One region of the Photobacterium swingsii genome, then DNA from elsewhere that is predicted to be linked to it. Evidence: predicted binding sites of a transcription regulator. Region 1 holds the regulator's gene; each other region holds the start of a gene.
The links. Region 1 encodes PurR, which represses purine synthesis genes. Its sites were predicted from a motif close to TNANGNAAACGTTTNCNTNA; they were not measured.

Region 1 (4,218 bases):
TTAATTAGGAAAAAATTGAAAATCGTGATTAATTGCGCGTATTTTGAACGAACGGCTAATTAATGGCGACTTCAACAGCACGGCTACGTTCTTGCTGCACAACGCGGTTATCGGGGATTTCTGAAAAAGCGATATAGGCTGATGCCAGAATTGGTAGGCAAGCCAGTACCAGCGTTTTGCCGATATGGTAATTACGGTACCAATATTTACGTGCCCGGATTTTTAGTAATCCTCCCCAAATGACTAGAATGACATTAAAGCCACCGACTAGGGTAAATATGTCGATAAGCACATCAAGGGGAGCGAGTTGCTGAGAAACAAGTAGCATTACAAAGGCAGGGGGGAGTAGGCTAAGAATAACAAAGGCGCGGAGGAGTTTCGGCCATTTGCAAAATTTATCCTTAAATATGTGGTCTGCTTGCCCAGGAAAAGGCTTTGAACAGAGCATACTGGCCTCACTTTTTAGCAATCTCAAAGACCGCAAGTTAGTTATGGTCGCTATAGTGACGACATATTATTGACGTCGATTTAACTGCAACAGTTACCATAAGTAGTTGAAAACAAAAAATTGACGGTTTTCACACCGCCAGCAGCGGTTATTTTACTTATTTAGGGGGGGATTAAAAGTTAACTGATGCTTTTGTGAACAGTATTTGTGAGTAGAGTCAATCTTTGACGTAATCCTGACATTGGGTGGGCTAAAGCAACAAAAAACGAGGCATCAGCCTCGTTCTTATTGTAGCAAAAGTGTCGTTGTTCACCCGACTCCCTAGGGTAACAAACCTAACAATTCACCACGTCTGGTTTCACTGATTACAGACCAGTGTCTGCCGCTGATCGCGCCTTCTAAAGCCCAAAGCAACTCAATGTTGAGATTATTATCATGCGTATCGAGTAATGCTTTGTATGCGTCGATAGCGCCGACCTCAACAAGCTTCTCGACAGTATCAATACCCACTTTTTTTAGCATGCGCTCATTGGCTAATCGTAAATTTGGCAAATCTTTAATGCGAGATGGGCCAATTTTGCTTTTTGTTTCTTTGTCGTTCTTCGCACCTTCTAGTGAGCCTTGTGCGTATTCAATAATCATTTCTGGTGTATTCCACCAGATATCAGGAATAGCAAAATGTTTAGTTACTACGGGAAAACCGCGTTTCTCGTAAACATAAGGTGATAGATTGGCTTCTTTAAATACTTCAATGTTTTTTGCATTAGCGCGGAGGTGTAATTTGTTTTTTACCACCAGAGCAAACATTGTTTCGCCTGCAAAAATGCCAAAACCGCCAAACATTGATCGTGATTTAACACTGCCAAAACAATCGAATAATTTTAGGGTGTCTTTAAGTATTGGTTTATCCATGCGACTTCTCGGTGAAATAAATCTTGGGAGTCACCTAACATATAAGCGAGGAGTTTAGGTTAGCAAAGCACACTTAATGTATGTCAAAAGCATGTCAAACCCAAAAGCAGGTTTTGCGTTAAATCCATCGGTAACCCCGCTACCTTGAAAGTGTTAATGTTTATCGAATAACACTCTGTTAGGCCGGAAGCTTTGCGTCCCACTTTTTCAAATGGTTTGCCCTGTTCGTGACGTAATAAGCATATCGTAAATAGCAGAAAAGCGTTTACCCTGGGCTGGGTGAAATGTGATATTGCTTCAATTATTACTGTTCTGTGGAGAGAGAATATTCAGGAATGAAATGAATATCTTAGCAAATGAAAGATATTTATTTGAAATTCAAAAGTAATATTATTGTTACATATTAAATATTTATGTAAAAAAGGAAGATTTAACCGCATGTTAACGCAAAAAAAAGCCGACGGTTAGATACCGTCGGCTATTCAATTTTTATGCGTAAAGCGAATAATTAATTCAGTTTATGAACGGATTTACGCACTACTAATTCAGGCGACATTTCGAAAATGCGGTTTTCGTGTTTTTTGTCTTTCACACGCTCCATTAAGATTTCAATCGCAGTTTTGCCTAAACGGCGTTTAGGCTGGTGGATTGTTGTTAATGGAGGCGAGAAGAAAGGCGCGAGTTCGATATTATCGTAACCAATAATCGAGATATCTTCAGGAACACGAATTCCATGTTGAACAAAAGTACTGATCATCGCCATTGCCATAATGTCATTAAAACAGAATATAGCAGTCGGACGTTCTTTCATTGCGATGAACTGTTCTGCGGCTTTAACGGCCGTTTCACATTCGAAGTCACCTTCGATGACCCAATCTTCATTCACTGATAGATTTGCTTCGTCCATGGCCTTTTGGAAGCCTTTTAGACGCTCACGACAGGTTGACTTCTCATTGTGTCCAGATAGGCAACCGATTTTGGTATGGCCATTCTCAATAAAGTGTTTGATAGCAACATAGCCACCAATTGCTGCGTTATCTTGGATTTTATCCGTGTGTGGGCTTTCTGGACCCCAGTCCATCACTACCATAGGTAGATCGTTTTGACGCTCTAGCAAATCTAACAGACGTTGATCGAGGTCTGAACACATCACCATTAAGCCATCAACGCGCTTTTCTGCTAGCATGCGTAGGTAATCGCGCTGCTTAGAAAGGTTACCTTCTGTGTTACACAGAATGAGGGTATAGCCTTCTTTGTAGCAGTATTCTTCAACACCATGTACAACTTCGGCGAAGAAGGGGTTGGTTGATTTAGTCACCAACATACCAATAGTGCGCGTAGTGTTACATTTCAGGCTGCGAGCAACAGCACTTGGGGCGTAGTTAAGTTCATCAACAGCCGTTAACACTTTCTTTTGCGTTGCTTCTGCGACGAAGCGTGTTTTATTTATCACGTGAGAGACTGTTGTTGTTGAAACACCAGCCATACGTGCAACATCTTTAATCGTTGCCATATTTATTCTTCTAATAATTGGAATAAAGAGGATCTTTCTAAGCCAAGCACTGTGCTTACTCTTGCATATTGAGTGCTACGTGCTGCTTGAGACCTTGTATAAACGTTAAAAGCCGCTTCTCAGATGAGCGGCTTTTATGGATTCGGTAGCGTTACATTGTTAATCGCTTGCGTTCACATTTTACTGAGTGTAGCGCACAGTGCAACGTTTCTGTCTCTCAAGATGGCAATACTTGATAAACATCAACATAAACAATGTAAACTGAGTAAAATTTGATGCATCAGTATGCATTTATGTGTGCATTATAGAGATTACATAACCAGACGCTATAGAATTATCGGGTGTTGTAAGCTTGGATGCTCAGTGATGGTTACTGGCCAACCGTAAACACGTTCAATATTTTTAGGCTCAAGTGCCTGCCAAGCATCACCATCAGCTTGTATTTTTCCCTCGTTCACTATCACCAAACGGTCGGCATATTGTGCCGCAAGATTAAGATCATGCAAAACAATGATAACGGCAGCCCCTTCTTTTGCCATGCTTTGCGCAAGCTGCAATGTTTTATGTTGATGCGCTAAATCGAGTGCTGACGTTGGTTCATCGAGCATCAAAATTGCATTTTCCTTGGCTTCGCTAAGCTGGGTAAGTACGCGAGCAAAATGGACCCGTTGCTTCTCGCCACCAGATAGCGAGGGATATAGACGGTTTGATAGGGCCGTCACCTCTGTCTTTTCCATCATACTGGCCGCTGTTTTGCTGGCCTGTGCGCGAGTGAGATCCAGCGGTAAAGCGCCTAATTCAGCCACTTCTTGGGCAGTAAAAGCAAAACTTAAACTACTGTGCTGTGGTAAAACAGCTAAATACTTCGCCAATTCTTTCGCTGACCACTGAGCATGGGTTTTCCCCTGAATGCTAATGTCACCACCTGCATCTAATTCACCACAAAGCACTTTTAGTAACGTACTCTTCCCAGCGCCATTTGGACCAAGTAACGCCGTGACTTCACCATGTTTGATTTCTATATCAAAGTTATCAAGTAAGGTCTTGCCGCCTAGGCCTAAATGCAATCCTTTTGCTGCAATTGCGATCTTATCCTGGGATTGAAATCGAGAAGATGAAAAACCAGCCATCATGACAGGCGTCCTTTTTGTTTAACCAATAACATAATGAAGAATGGCGCACCTAAAATAGCGGTAATGATGCCGACAGGCAGTTCGGCAGGGGCGGCTATAACGCGGGCAATCATATCTGCAACTAATAAAATCAAAGCACCCAATAACGCCGATAGAGGTAGCAATGTTTTATGGTTAGGGCCTGAAAGCATGCGGCCTAAGTGTGGAATGAT
Region 2 (4,218 bases), 780 kb from region 1:
CAAGAATACCCAATAAGTTAGCTTGGGTACCAGAAGAGGTGAATAGGGCGGCTTCAAAACCATGACGCTGGGCGGTCCATGCTTCAAGCTCATTCACGGTAGGATCGTCACCATAAACATCATCCCCAACAGGTGCCTTTGCCATGGCTTCACGCATGTAGGGGCTAGGCTGTGTGACTGTGTCAGATCGAAAATCTATCATTCCTTGGTTTCCTCTTCCTGCTGAATGTACGTTGTATCTGTCTATTTGCTCGACTTATACCAATCTAACTAAGTAACTGATCGTCTTTGCTGGTTAAAATCAATGATAACTGCGTTATAGATTTTGTAGATAGAACAACTAGCTACCTGCAATCTACGCCTTGTTTTCAGTGCTTTTTCCTGCGCAATCACCTGAACATTTACTTACCCAGATTGGTATTAGCTATTAGAGAGACTACTCCGCATTCGGCATGAGAAAAACCATTATTTGGAAGATTTAGTTATATTTTGAAGATATTAATGCACTCGTTTATACGAGTGCATGTAAGCAGAAAATGAGTTGGGGTTATTGATGGTCTTTTGAAACGACCGATTGGATTTCACCGTTAGCCACTTTGGTCGTGATGGTATCACCATGGCTCACCTGGTTAGTATCACGGATCACCTTGCCTTTACTGTCGCGAGTAATCGAATAACCACGGCCAAGCGTCGCGAGTGGACTGACAGTTTCTAGCTTTTCCGCTGCCATTGCAAGCTGGTGGCGTGCGGTGAGTAAGCGGCGATCCATGGCATCATGTAAGCGGCTCTCAACACGTTCTAAACGGTTCGCTTGTTGTTTTAGTGTTTGCACTGGTGAGTGCAGGGCTAGTTTGTGTTCATTACGGTTAAGATGCTGGCGATGATGAACAATATAGTTTTTCATCGCGCGTTCTAAACGGCTGCTTGCATCATCAAGTCGCTGGCTTTGCTGATTGAGCCTTAGCTGTGGATGTTGGCGCTCTAATCGATGTTGGAGCTGGGTTAAGTGACGGCGACGATCAGACAGATATTGACGAACACTGTGAGTCAGTTGTTGTGTTTTTTGGTTAATTTTTTGGGTTTGGTGGCTGTTATCTCGGCTCACTAATTCTGCTGCGGCAGAAGGCGTTGGCGCGCGCATATCAGCGACAAAATCAGCAATCGTGACATCCACTTCGTGGCCAACCGCACTGATAATAGGGATCTGACTTGCGGCAATGGTTCGGGCGACGATTTCTTCGTTAAATGCCCACAGATCTTCAAGCGAACCACCGCCACGACCGACAATCAATACATCACATTCTTGGCGTGCATTCGCGCGGCCAATGGCTTGTGCAATTGAAATAGCAGAACCTTCGCCCTGTACCATGGTTGGGTAAATCACTACTGGCAGGCTAGGATCACGACGCTGTAAAACGTTCAAAATATCGTGCAGCGCTGCCCCTGTTTTTGAGGTAATGATACCCACACGTTTAGGTTGCTCTGGCAGCGGTTTTTTCAGTGACTGAGCAAACAAGCCTTCAGCCGCCAAATTCATTTTAAGTTGTTCAAATTGCTGCTGTAAGCGACCATCACCTTCAGGCTGCATGCTCTCGATGATCAGTTGGTAATCACCGCGAGGTTCGTACAGAGATAAGCGAGCCTTGACCAAGACTTGCGTGCCATTAGCTGGCTTAAAGGTCACACGGCGATTATTACCACGGAACATGGCACACTTTACTTGGGCACGTGAGTCTTTCAGCGTGAAGTACCAATGACCAGAGACGGGCATGGATAAGTTCGACAGTTCGCCCACAAGCCAGACAATGCCCATTTCATTTTCGAGCAATAAGCGAACTTCTGCGTTGAGGCTTGAAACAGTAAAGATACGATCGTTGGATTGAGTTTGAGCGAATAGAGTCACGAGGTGAGGCACCTGTTATCGAAGGCTAGGTAGTGTGCAGAAAGAGTATAAAACATACAGGCAGATCTATGGACAGATCTTGGCCTTACATGCGAGACCGCAGCACCGGAAACTTAACCGAAATATATTACTTATCAAGCAAAAAGAGTCAATAAAAAAATATAATTTTTTTGTAGCCAAACGATTGCATCATACGTATAATTCGTTCGCAATATTTTATCCTCCTTTAAACCTTAACTCGGTGTGAGATATTGCAATGTTACGTATCAAACAAGAAGCTTTAACTTTTGATGATGTTCTGCTGGTTCCAGCACACTCTACGGTTCTCCCTAACACTGCCGATCTGCGCACCCAACTAACGAAAAAGATTTCGCTAAACATTCCAATGGTTTCTGCTGCTATGGACACAGTAACTGAAGGTCGTTTCGCGATCGCGTTAGCTCAAGAAGGTGGCATTGGTTTCATTCACAAAAACATGTCTATCGAACAACAAGCTAACCAAGTACGCATGGTTAAGAAGTTCGAAGCGGGCGTTGTGTCTGAACCTGTAACGGTAAAACCATCAGCAACGATTGCTGATGTAAAAGCACTAACAATTGAAAACGGTTTTGCTGGTTACCCAGTAGTAAGCGAAAACAACGAGCTTGTGGGTATTATCACTGGTCGTGACGTTCGTTTTGTTACTGACCTTTCAATGAAGGTTGAAGATGTGATGACGCCAAAAACTAAATTGGCGGCAGCGAAAGAAGGTGCTTCTCGTGAAGAAGTTGAAGCTATCATGCAAGAACACCGTGTAGAGAAAGTGCTACTGGTAAATGATGACTTCCAACTGAAAGGCATGATCACCGCAAAAGATTTCCAAAAAGCAGAACGCAAACCTAATGCATGTAAAGATGAGCGTGGTCGTCTACGTGTAGGTGCGGCTGTTGGCGCAGGTGCTGGTAACGAAGAACGTGTTAAAGCGTTAGTTGAAGCTGGTGTTGATGTGCTACTTATCGATTCTTCTCACGGTCACTCTGAAGGCGTGCTACAACGTATTCGTGAAACCCGTGAAGCATTCCCTGAACTACAAATTATTGGCGGCAACGTCGCAACAGCAGAAGGTGCGCGTGCACTTATCGATGCTGGTGTAGATGCGGTTAAAGTGGGTATCGGCCCTGGTTCAATTTGTACAACACGTATCGTTACAGGTGTTGGCGTACCTCAGCTTACTGCGATTTCTAATGCGGCAGATGCTGCGGCAGAGTTTGGCGTTCCTGTTATTGCCGATGGTGGTATCCGCTTCTCTGGTGATATGTGTAAAGCGATTGTGGCTGGTGCATCATGCGTGATGGTGGGTTCTATGTTCGCGGGTACTGAAGAAGCACCGGGCGAAGTTGAACTTTACCAAGGCCGTGCCTACAAGTCTTACCGTGGCATGGGTTCACTAGGCGCGATGTCTCAAGGTTCTTCTGACCGTTACTTCCAAACAGATAACGCAGCAGACAAGCTAGTACCTGAAGGTATTGAAGGCCGCGTTGCTTATAAAGGTCACATCAAAGAAATCGTTCACCAACAAATGGGTGGCTTGCGTTCAAGCATGGGCCTAACAGGTTCTGCAACGATTGAAGACTTACGCACAAAAGCAGAGTTTGTTCGTATCTCTGGTGCCGGCATTAAAGAGTCACACGTTCATGATGTGACCATTACAAAAGAAGCGCCAAACTACCGTCTAGGTTAATTTGACCTAACGACGATTGATTAGGCGAAAACGTTTGCCTAATGATGAAACTTCTATAAGATCGGGGGCGCTTTAAAGCCCCCCACTATTATTTCAATTATTTTTGAGACTTCTCGATAATGACTACATCTACAAATATTCATGACCAGCGCATCCTTATTTTGGATTTTGGTTCTCAATATACTCAGCTAATTGCTCGTCGTATTCGTGAAATCGGTGTTTACTGTGAGCTATGGAGCTGGGATGTCGATGAAGCCGACATTCGTGACTTCAATCCGAACGGCATTATTCTTTCTGGTGGTCCAGAAAGCGTAACGGAAGCGGGTTCTCCACGCGCACCTCAATATGTGTTTGAAGCTGGCGTACCTGTATTTGGTGTGTGTTACGGCATGCAAACTATGTCTGAGCAACTTGGCGGTAAAGTTGCTGGTTCAGATGAGCGTGAATTTGGCTACGCACAAGTTAAAGTTGTAGAGCCAACAGGCCTATTCAAAAATATTGAAGATGCTATCGCAGAAGACGGCACACCACTGCTTGACGTATGGATGAGCCACGGCGATAAAGTTGTTGAAATTCCATCTGATTTCGTAAAAGT
Region 3 (4,218 bases), 1.8 Mb from region 1:
TGGTATTCTAATCGCCGTTATCGGTGGCTCTTTAGGTCCACTGACTGGGTTTGCAATGAACCCAGCGCGTGACTTTGGCCCTAAATTCTTTGCCTTTATGGCGGGATGGGGTGACATGGCGCTCACGGGCGGTAAAGATATCCCATACATGATAGTCCCAATTCTAGCGCCTATCTTCGGTGCATGTTTTGGTGGCTGGTTATACCCTAAAGTGATTGGTACCTACCTACCGGGCAACAACTGTACGTTACCAAACAAATGCGAAGGCGATGCCGAGCAAGAAACGGCCAGTGCTTAAACGCATTCGCACGAAACAAACATAAAAATAGGATGCCAGCCCGACTCTGCGTCTGTGCTCGGGCTGAAGATAGCGTCCATCTCTACTACCCTATAAAAATATATCGAGGAAAATGTTATGACCACTGAGCAAAAGTACATTGTTGCACTTGATCAGGGTACGACTAGTTCCCGCGCGGTTGTGCTGGATCACAACGCCAATATCGTCTGTACGTCCCAACGTGAATTCACTCAAATTTACCCTAAAGCCGGCTGGGTTGAGCACGATCCACTCGAGATCTACGCAACCCAAAGCTCAACCTTAGTGGAAGTGCTAGCCAAAGCGGGTATCCGTTCCGACCAAGTCGCGGGTATCGGTATCACTAACCAACGTGAAACCACCATTGTTTGGAATAAGAATACAGGTAAGCCTGTTTACAATGCGATTGTATGGCAATGCCGCCGTACAGCTGATATTTGTGAAGGCCTGAAAGGTGAAGGGTTAGAAGAGTATATCCGTGACAACACAGGTCTAGTGGTTGACCCGTATTTCTCGGGTACCAAGATCAAATGGATCTTAGATAACGTTGAAGGTGCACGCGAAGAAGCAGAAGCCGGAAATCTCTTATTCGGTACCGTGGATACTTGGCTGATCTGGAAGATGACTCAGGGACGTGTTCACGTGACTGACTACACCAATGCGTCACGCACCATGGTGTTTAATATCAATACCCTACAGTGGGATGAAAAACTACTCAAAGCACTCGACATTCCATTGTCTATGATGCCAGAAGTGAAACCATCTTCTGAAGTCTATGGCCAAACCAACATTGGTGGTAAAGGCGGTACACGTATTCCAATTTCAGGTATTGCTGGAGACCAACAAGCCGCACTATTTGGTCAAATGTGTGTGGAACAAGGCCAAGCAAAGAACACCTATGGGACAGGCTGTTTCTTGCTGATGAATACAGGCAAAGAAAAAGTAACCTCGCACAATGGTCTACTGACAACGCTCGCCTGCGGACCGAAAGGCGATGTGGCTTACGCATTGGAAGGCGCAGTCTTTATGGGCGGTGCATCAGTACAATGGCTGCGTGATGAAGTGAAACTACTAAGTGATGCTAGCGATTCTGAATACTTTGCTGAAAAAGTAGGCAGTGCAAATGGCGTATACGTCGTACCAGCCTTCACAGGATTAGGCGCACCTTACTGGGACCCGTATGCACGTGGCGCAATTGTCGGCTTAACACGTGGCGTTAACTCTAACCACATCATTCGTGCAACGCTAGAAAGCGTCGCTTACCAAACCCGTGACGTATTAGATGCAATGCAAGCGGACTCTGGCATCAAGCTCGCTAGTCTACGTGTCGATGGGGGTGCAGTGGCCAACAACTTCCTGATGCAGTTCCAATCTGACATCCTTAACACTGAAGTACACCGCCCTGTCGTCACCGAAGTCACAGCACTGGGTGCAGCTTACCTTGCCGGTCTTGCTGTCGGTTTCTGGGACAGTATCGACGAACTACAAGACAAAGCGGTACTCGATCGAAACTTCCTACCTTGTGCCAACGACAAGAAACGTGATCGCCGCTACCGTGGTTGGCAACGTGCAGTTGAATGTGCCAAAGGCTGGGCCATTGATGAAGACTATGACGACGAATAATCCTCAGTGATCTCGCCCTTTCTTTAAAGGTTCCCCCTCAAAAAAGGTCTGCACACGCAGACCTTTTCTTTTTCTAAATCTTTATTTTTATCGTCCACTACAGGCTCATGCTGCAAAGGTTAAGCAATTAAGCTGTGCCACAAAATAGGCACCACAATGACCACTATCAGTAATAGTAATAAGCCATATTCAAGCCGAAGTAATTGGTTGTGGGCTCGGTGTTGCTGTCGCTTATTCAATTGTTGGTTTTCTTGCTTTACCTCACGGCGAAAGCGCTTAATCAACCTATGCATCGTATCTCTCTATTTCTGTTGTATTTTTATGCTGATATTTTGACCGAAAGCCATATTTATTATCGTGATCTTTTTCACGCCTACTACTTGATAGTGCACAGAATTAAATTAACGCAAACGTTTCACTCAAGCTGTGATAAAATCCCCGCCAGTTCAAAAGCCCACTGATTTCTATTTCCGGAGTAACCATGAAACGCGATTTAGCGATGGCATTTTCCCGTGTCACTGAAGGTGCCGCACTGGCAGGCTACAAATGGCTTGGCCGTGGTGACAAAAACGCTGCCGATGGCGCAGCAGTTGAAGTTATGCGTACCCTTCTTAATCAAACTGAGATTGAAGGTGAAATCGTTATTGGTGAAGGTGAGATCGATGAAGCACCTATGCTCTACATTGGTGAGAAAGTCGGTTTGGGCGGTGATGCTGTCGATATCGCCGTTGACCCAATCGAAGGCACTCGCATGACAGCGATGGGACAAAACAACGCATTGGCGGTACTTGCAGCTGGCGAAAAAGGCTCTTTTCTTAAAGCACCAGACATGTACATGGAAAAATTGGTTGTTGGCCCTGGCGCAAAAGGGGCGATTGACCTTGATAAACCACTGAGTGAAAACCTAGAAAATATTGCAGCAGCACTGGGTAAAACACTGGATTCATTAGTTGTGACGACACTGGCAAAACCGCGTCATGACCAAGTGATCGCCGACATGCAAGCCATGGGTGTACGCGTCTTCGCTTTCCCTGATGGCGATGTTGCCGCTTCTATCCTAACTTGTATGCCAGACAGCGAAGTCGATGTCATGTACTGCATCGGTGGTGCACCTGAAGGTGTTGTTTCAGCAGCCGCGATTCGCGCGCTTGGCGGTGACATGCACGGTCGTCTGATCCCTCGCCATCAAGTAAAAGAAGACAACGAAGAGAACCGTCGTCTTGGTCAAATTGAAATTGACCGTTGTGGTGAGATGGGTATCGAACCTAACAAGCTACTGCGTATGGAAGACATGGCGCAAAGCGATAACGTCATTTTCGCTGGTACAGGTATCACTAAAGGTGACCTGCTTGAAGGCATCAGCCGCCAAGGCGACATGGCGACAACCGAAACCCTACTTATTCGCGGTAAGTGCCGTACTATTCGTCGCATTAAATCGACGCACTACTTATCACGCAAAGATGATGCGATCAAAGGTCACATCATCTAATTCGGCAAGCCAGTTCATGGTTTAACCGCCGTCTCATCAAGGCGCATCTGTTTGGTGCGCTTTTTTATTGCTCCCAGTTCAATCCTTTATCCACCTCAATCCTTTCACATTTCTCGCCTATAGTTGCATTCATCTTCTATGCTTAGTTTGTAAAGTCGTTGCTTTATTTAGCTCGCTGGTTACATAATAGTGATGACAAAGGAAGATGCTGCTATGAAAACAATCGATAAAATTCTTCAACGAATGAAGCGTGAAGGTGATGTCACCGCCAAGGAGCTGGCACAAGAGTTAAGCCTGACCACCATGGGCGTACGCCAACACCTCCAAGGGCTAGAAGAGTCTGGTCTGGTTGATTTTCACGATGTAAAAGTAAAAGTGGGTCGTCCTACTCGCCACTGGCGCTTAACCGCCCAAGGGCACAGTCAATTCACGGATCGTCATGGTGATTTGATCATTCAAATGCTCGACTCTGTCGAAGACTTATTTGGCTCGACTGGCTTGGAAAAAGTGATCAATCAGCGTGAGCAACAAACATTCACCCAATACCAACAAGCACTAGCAAAGTGTGAAAATTTAAAAGAAAAACTCGAATTACTGACTACACTCAGGGAGCAGGAAGGCTACATGGCTGAGCTGCTACACGATGAGCAAGGCTACCTGCTGGTTGAAAACCACTGCCCTATTTGCCACGCTGCAAAACGTTGCCCATCGCTGTGTCAGTCAGAATTGAATGTCTTCCAACGCTTATTGGGAAATGAATACCTTGTCGAAAGGAACGACCACATTATCG
Region 4 (4,218 bases), 550 kb from region 1:
ATACCAGCAGTTACGCTACCGCCTGGTGAGTTAATGTATAGGAAGATGTCTTTGTCTGGGTTTTCAGACTCAAGAAATAGCAACTGTGCAACTACTAAGTTTGCCATATGATCTTCAACCTGACCGGTTAAGAAAATCACACGCTCTTTTAATAGTCGGGAATAAATGTCGTAGGAACGTTCACCACGAGAAGTCTGCTCGACCACCATAGGAACCAGCGCATCCATAATTGGCGACATGGCGTTTTTTTCTTGGTAGCTCATAACGTTATTTCCCTAAAATAAATGGCCCGAATGAAATGACTCACACGGACCATTGTTAGCAGAAGATTCGAAGCAAAGTCAAATCTCTACAGTAATTTCAGTAAATTAAGCTGCAGGTTGTTGGTTCATTAGCTCGTTGAAGCCAACTTCTTTTTCTGTAACCTGTGCTTTAGCAATTAGCGCATCGATAGCTTGCTCTTCTAGAGCAACGTTACGCATATTGTTCATCATTTGCTCGTTTTGCTCGTAGTAAGCAACAACTTCTGTTGGATCTTCGTAAGCTGAAGCCATTTCGTTGATAAGTGCTTTAACGCGCTCATCATCCGCTTTTAGCTCTTCAGACTTAATTACTTCACCAAGAAGAAGACCAACAACTACGCGACGCTTAGCTTGTTCTTCGAACAGTTCACGTGGTAGTTCAGGCATGTTTTTAGCGTCGCCACCAAAACGTTGTGCAGCTTGTTGACGAAGAACGTTGATTTCTTGGTCGATAAGTGCAGCTGGAACAGCGATGTCGTTTTGCTCGATTAGGCCGTTAAGAACTTGGTCTTTAATACGACCTTTAACAGCTTGCTTCATTTCGCGTTCCATGTTCTTACGAACTTCAGCTTTTAGGCTATCTACAGAACCGTCGTTTACACCGAACTTAGCAACGAACTCTTCAGTTAGTTCAGGTAGCTCTTGTGCTTCAACTTTGTGTAGTTTGATAGCGAAAGATGCTGCTTTACCTTTTAGGTTCTCAGCGTGGTAATCTTCTGGGAAAGATACTTCTACTGTGAACTCTTCGCCCGCTTTCTTACCAACGATACCGTCTTCGAAACCAGGGATCATTCGACCTTGGCCCATAGCAAGTGCGAAACCTTCAGCTTTACCGCCGTCGAATTCTTCGCCGTCGATAGAACCGTTGAAATCGATAGTTACACGGCTGTCAGCAACAGCAGCAACATCTGCTTCAGACCACGTAGCTTGTTGCTTACGTAGTGTTTCGATCATTGTCTCAACGTCTTCAGCTTTAACTTCAACTGCTGGTTTTTCAACAGCAATTTTGTCTAGGCCTTGAAGTGTGATTTCTGGGAAGATTTCGAAAGACGCTTTGAATACTAGGTCTTGACCTTCAGCGAACTCTACTGGAGTAAAAGTAGGTGCGCCAGCTGGGTTGATTTTTTCTTTAACGATCGCTTCGATGAAGTGACGTTGCATTACTTCGCCCATTACTTCTTGACGAACAGATGCACCAAACATGCGAGCAACCATTTTGATTGGCGCTTTACCTGGACGGAAACCATCGAAACGACGATTTTTAGCGATTTTTTGCAGTTCAACTTTTACTGCATCTTCGATGTTTGCAGCAGGAACTGTGATAGTTAGATGGCGCTCTAGGCCTTCAGTGGTTTCAACGGTAACTTGCATTTTATTTAACCTCAAAACTTACTCAGATCACTGAGTGATGTTGCCGATCAGTTCAATCTGACGGTGGCATCCTTTCGTGTTATGGCGATTTAGACAAACCTACCACAACGCCTTAATTCTGATAATTTCTAACGCTACTAATAAAAGTAGTTTCAGGGATAGAAATTAAAACGCGGCATTATAACGGTCTGATACTCTCAGGTCGAGACTACAGCCCATAAACCATGGCTTCTCCACAAAATAGGGGCTAAAAATCGATTTTCAAGGGAAATAATGAAAAAAATCGGTTTAGATGCCGATTTTGTGCACAGACCACCAATTGGTAGCAAACGGTTGTTTGAAGTATGAGCAGGCTATTGACGCTGAAGTGAGATCGATAGGAAAAATAAAAAGTATGATTTAAAACGAAAAAAACCGTACTTAGCTTTCGCTAGGTACGGTTTCTTAAAATAATGGCACGCCCTGCAGGATTCGAACCTGCGACCACATCCTTAGAAGGGACGTGCTCTATCCAGCTGAGCTAAGGGCGCACTATAACGCTGTCGTGCGTTATGGGTCGGAATTATACGTTGCTACTCTCTAAGGTCAACGGTTTTTCCTTTTTTTTAATTACTTAAAACATCAAGCGGTTAAACTTAGAGCAATCTGTAATATCAAGCGCCTAGTGTGATGAATACGCCATCAATCCCATGCTGCTTTTTCATCCAACCCATAGTGCAACCCACGAATATAAAAAGTTATAGCATCTACATTTTCTTTGTTTTAACGCAAGGCAAACGTTTGCGTTATGGATATTACTCACAGTATCTGCGACAATATCGGCATCAATAAGGATTAAGAAAGTCGTACTCAACTTTCACCGTCTTTATTCTTTTATCGTTGATCTGCTACGACTGCGTACGCTAGCAATAAGTCATAAGGAAAACCATGAGCGCTCAAATTATTGATGGCAAAATCATCTCACAAACTGTTCGTCAAGAAGTCGCTGCACGTGTTAAAGCACGTGTAGATGCTGGCCTTCGTGCGCCAGGGCTTGCAGTTGTGCTGGTTGGCCAAGATCCTGCTTCGCAAGTTTACGTCGGTAGTAAACGCAAAGCCTGTGAAGAGGTTGGCTTTATTTCCAAATCTTTTGACTTACCTGCCACCACCAATGAAACAGAGTTGTTAGCACTGATTTCAGAGCTTAATGCTGATAAAGAGATCGATGGTATTTTGGTACAACTGCCTCTTCCAGCTGGCATGGATAGCACAGTGATCCTAGAGCATATTACTCCTGAAAAAGACGTTGATGGCTTCCACCCTTACAATGTTGGCCGTTTGTGCCAACGCATGCCTAAACTACGCTCATGCACACCGAAAGGCATTATCACGCTTCTGGAACGCTACAACATCCCTACTCGCGGCAAGCATGCTGTGGTTGTCGGTGCATCAAACATTGTTGGACGTCCTATGACGATGGAATTATTACTGGCTGGTGCGACAACAACGACATGCCATCGCTTTACGCAAGATTTAGAAGGTCACGTTCGCCAAGCTGATATCGTAGTGGTTGCGGTAGGAAAACCAAACTTCATTCCAGGAGATTGGATTAAAGAAGGTGCAACCGTGATCGATGTAGGTATCAACCGTTTAAGCACAGGAAAGTTAGTGGGTGATGTTGAGTTTGATGTGGCCAAAACCAAAGCCAAGCACATCACACCAGTACCAGGTGGTGTTGGCCCAATGACAGTTGCTACCCTCATTGAGAATACCCTACTCGCGTGTGAACAATACCACAGCGAATCTTAGCCGGCTTTATTACTCAGCCGCTAAATAACGAATAAACAGCTAATTTCTTGCTGTCAGACATAAGTCTTGATGCTGAGTTTTTTACTTAGATTCGGGCTATGAAAGCTTAACTGACCTCTATACGAAAAAAGCAGCCAATGGCTGCTTTTTTTATGCATGAAAATCAATATTGGATTACAGTGATTTTGCAAGCTCTTTGATGTAGGCCGTGAAATCTTCACCAAGCACATCATGGCGCATGCCATATTCGACAAATGCTTGCATGTAGCCGAGTTTGCTACCACAGTCATGACTAACACCAGACATATGGAATGCATTCACCTGTTGTTTTTCCATCAGCATATCAATCGCATCTGTCAACTGGATCTCATCACCAGCCCCCACAGGTGTTTTTTCAAGTAAGCCCCAAATCTCTGCTGGTAGTACGTAACGGCCAACAATCGCCAGATTTGATGGTGCGACATCGACCGCAGGCTTTTCAACCACCTTAGTCATCGCTGCTGTTTCACCCGCTTTAAGCTCGGTGCCATTAACGTCTGCCACGCCGTAGTTTGATACTTCGCTCATAGGAACCGGTTCTACCAATACCTGGCTAATACCCGTCGTATTGAACTCTGCAACCATAGCCGCCATGTTCTCACTACGCAGGTCACTCGCCGCATCATCCAAAATAACATCAGGTAATACCACGGCAAATGGTGCATCACCAATCAATGGGTGAGCGCACAATACCGCATGGCCTAGGCCTTTCGCTTGG

Region 2: the regulator PurR is predicted to act here: its motif matches at 2,076-2,095, upstream of guaB (IMP dehydrogenase).
Region 3: the regulator PurR is predicted to act here: its motif matches at 2,342-2,361, upstream of glpX (class II fructose-bisphosphatase).
Region 4: the regulator PurR is predicted to act here: its motif matches at 2,442-2,461, upstream of folD (bifunctional methylenetetrahydrofolate dehydrogenase/methenyltetrahydrofolate cyclohydrolase FolD).

Annotation. Positions count from the first base shown of each region.
Region 1 covers NZ_AP024852.1:2,180,412-2,184,629, reverse strand. The annotation lists gene OCU77_RS10150 (hypothetical protein) at 56-448, opposite strand; gene OCU77_RS10145 (TfoX/Sxy family DNA transformation protein) at 770-1,360, opposite strand; cyclic di-GMP riboswitch class I at 1,487-1,591, opposite strand; gene purR (HTH-type transcriptional repressor PurR) at 1,869-2,873, opposite strand; gene OCU77_RS10135 (heme ABC transporter ATP-binding protein) at 3,200-4,003, opposite strand; gene OCU77_RS10130 (FecCD family ABC transporter permease) at 4,003-4,218, opposite strand, start outside.
Region 2 covers NZ_AP024852.1:2,955,941-2,960,158, reverse strand. The annotation lists gene ltaE (low-specificity L-threonine aldolase) at 1-202, opposite strand, end outside; gene xseA (exodeoxyribonuclease VII large subunit) at 548-1,903, opposite strand; gene guaB (IMP dehydrogenase) at 2,160-3,623, shown strand; gene guaA (glutamine-hydrolyzing GMP synthase) at 3,743-4,218, shown strand, end outside.
Region 3 covers NZ_AP024852.1:204,811-209,028, reverse strand. The annotation lists gene OCU77_RS00990 (MIP/aquaporin family protein) at 1-298, shown strand, start outside; gene glpK (glycerol kinase GlpK) at 416-1,939, shown strand; gene OCU77_RS00980 (hypothetical protein) at 2,059-2,232, opposite strand; gene glpX (class II fructose-bisphosphatase) at 2,421-3,428, shown strand; gene OCU77_RS00970 (helix-turn-helix transcriptional regulator) at 3,642-4,218, shown strand, end outside.
Region 4 covers NZ_AP024852.1:2,732,449-2,736,666, forward strand. The annotation lists gene clpP (ATP-dependent Clp endopeptidase proteolytic subunit ClpP) at 1-263, opposite strand, end outside; gene tig (trigger factor) at 369-1,673, opposite strand; tRNA gene OCU77_RS12390 (tRNA-Arg) at 2,127-2,203, opposite strand; gene folD (bifunctional methylenetetrahydrofolate dehydrogenase/methenyltetrahydrofolate cyclohydrolase FolD) at 2,601-3,461, shown strand; gene galU (UTP--glucose-1-phosphate uridylyltransferase GalU) at 3,636-4,218, opposite strand, start outside.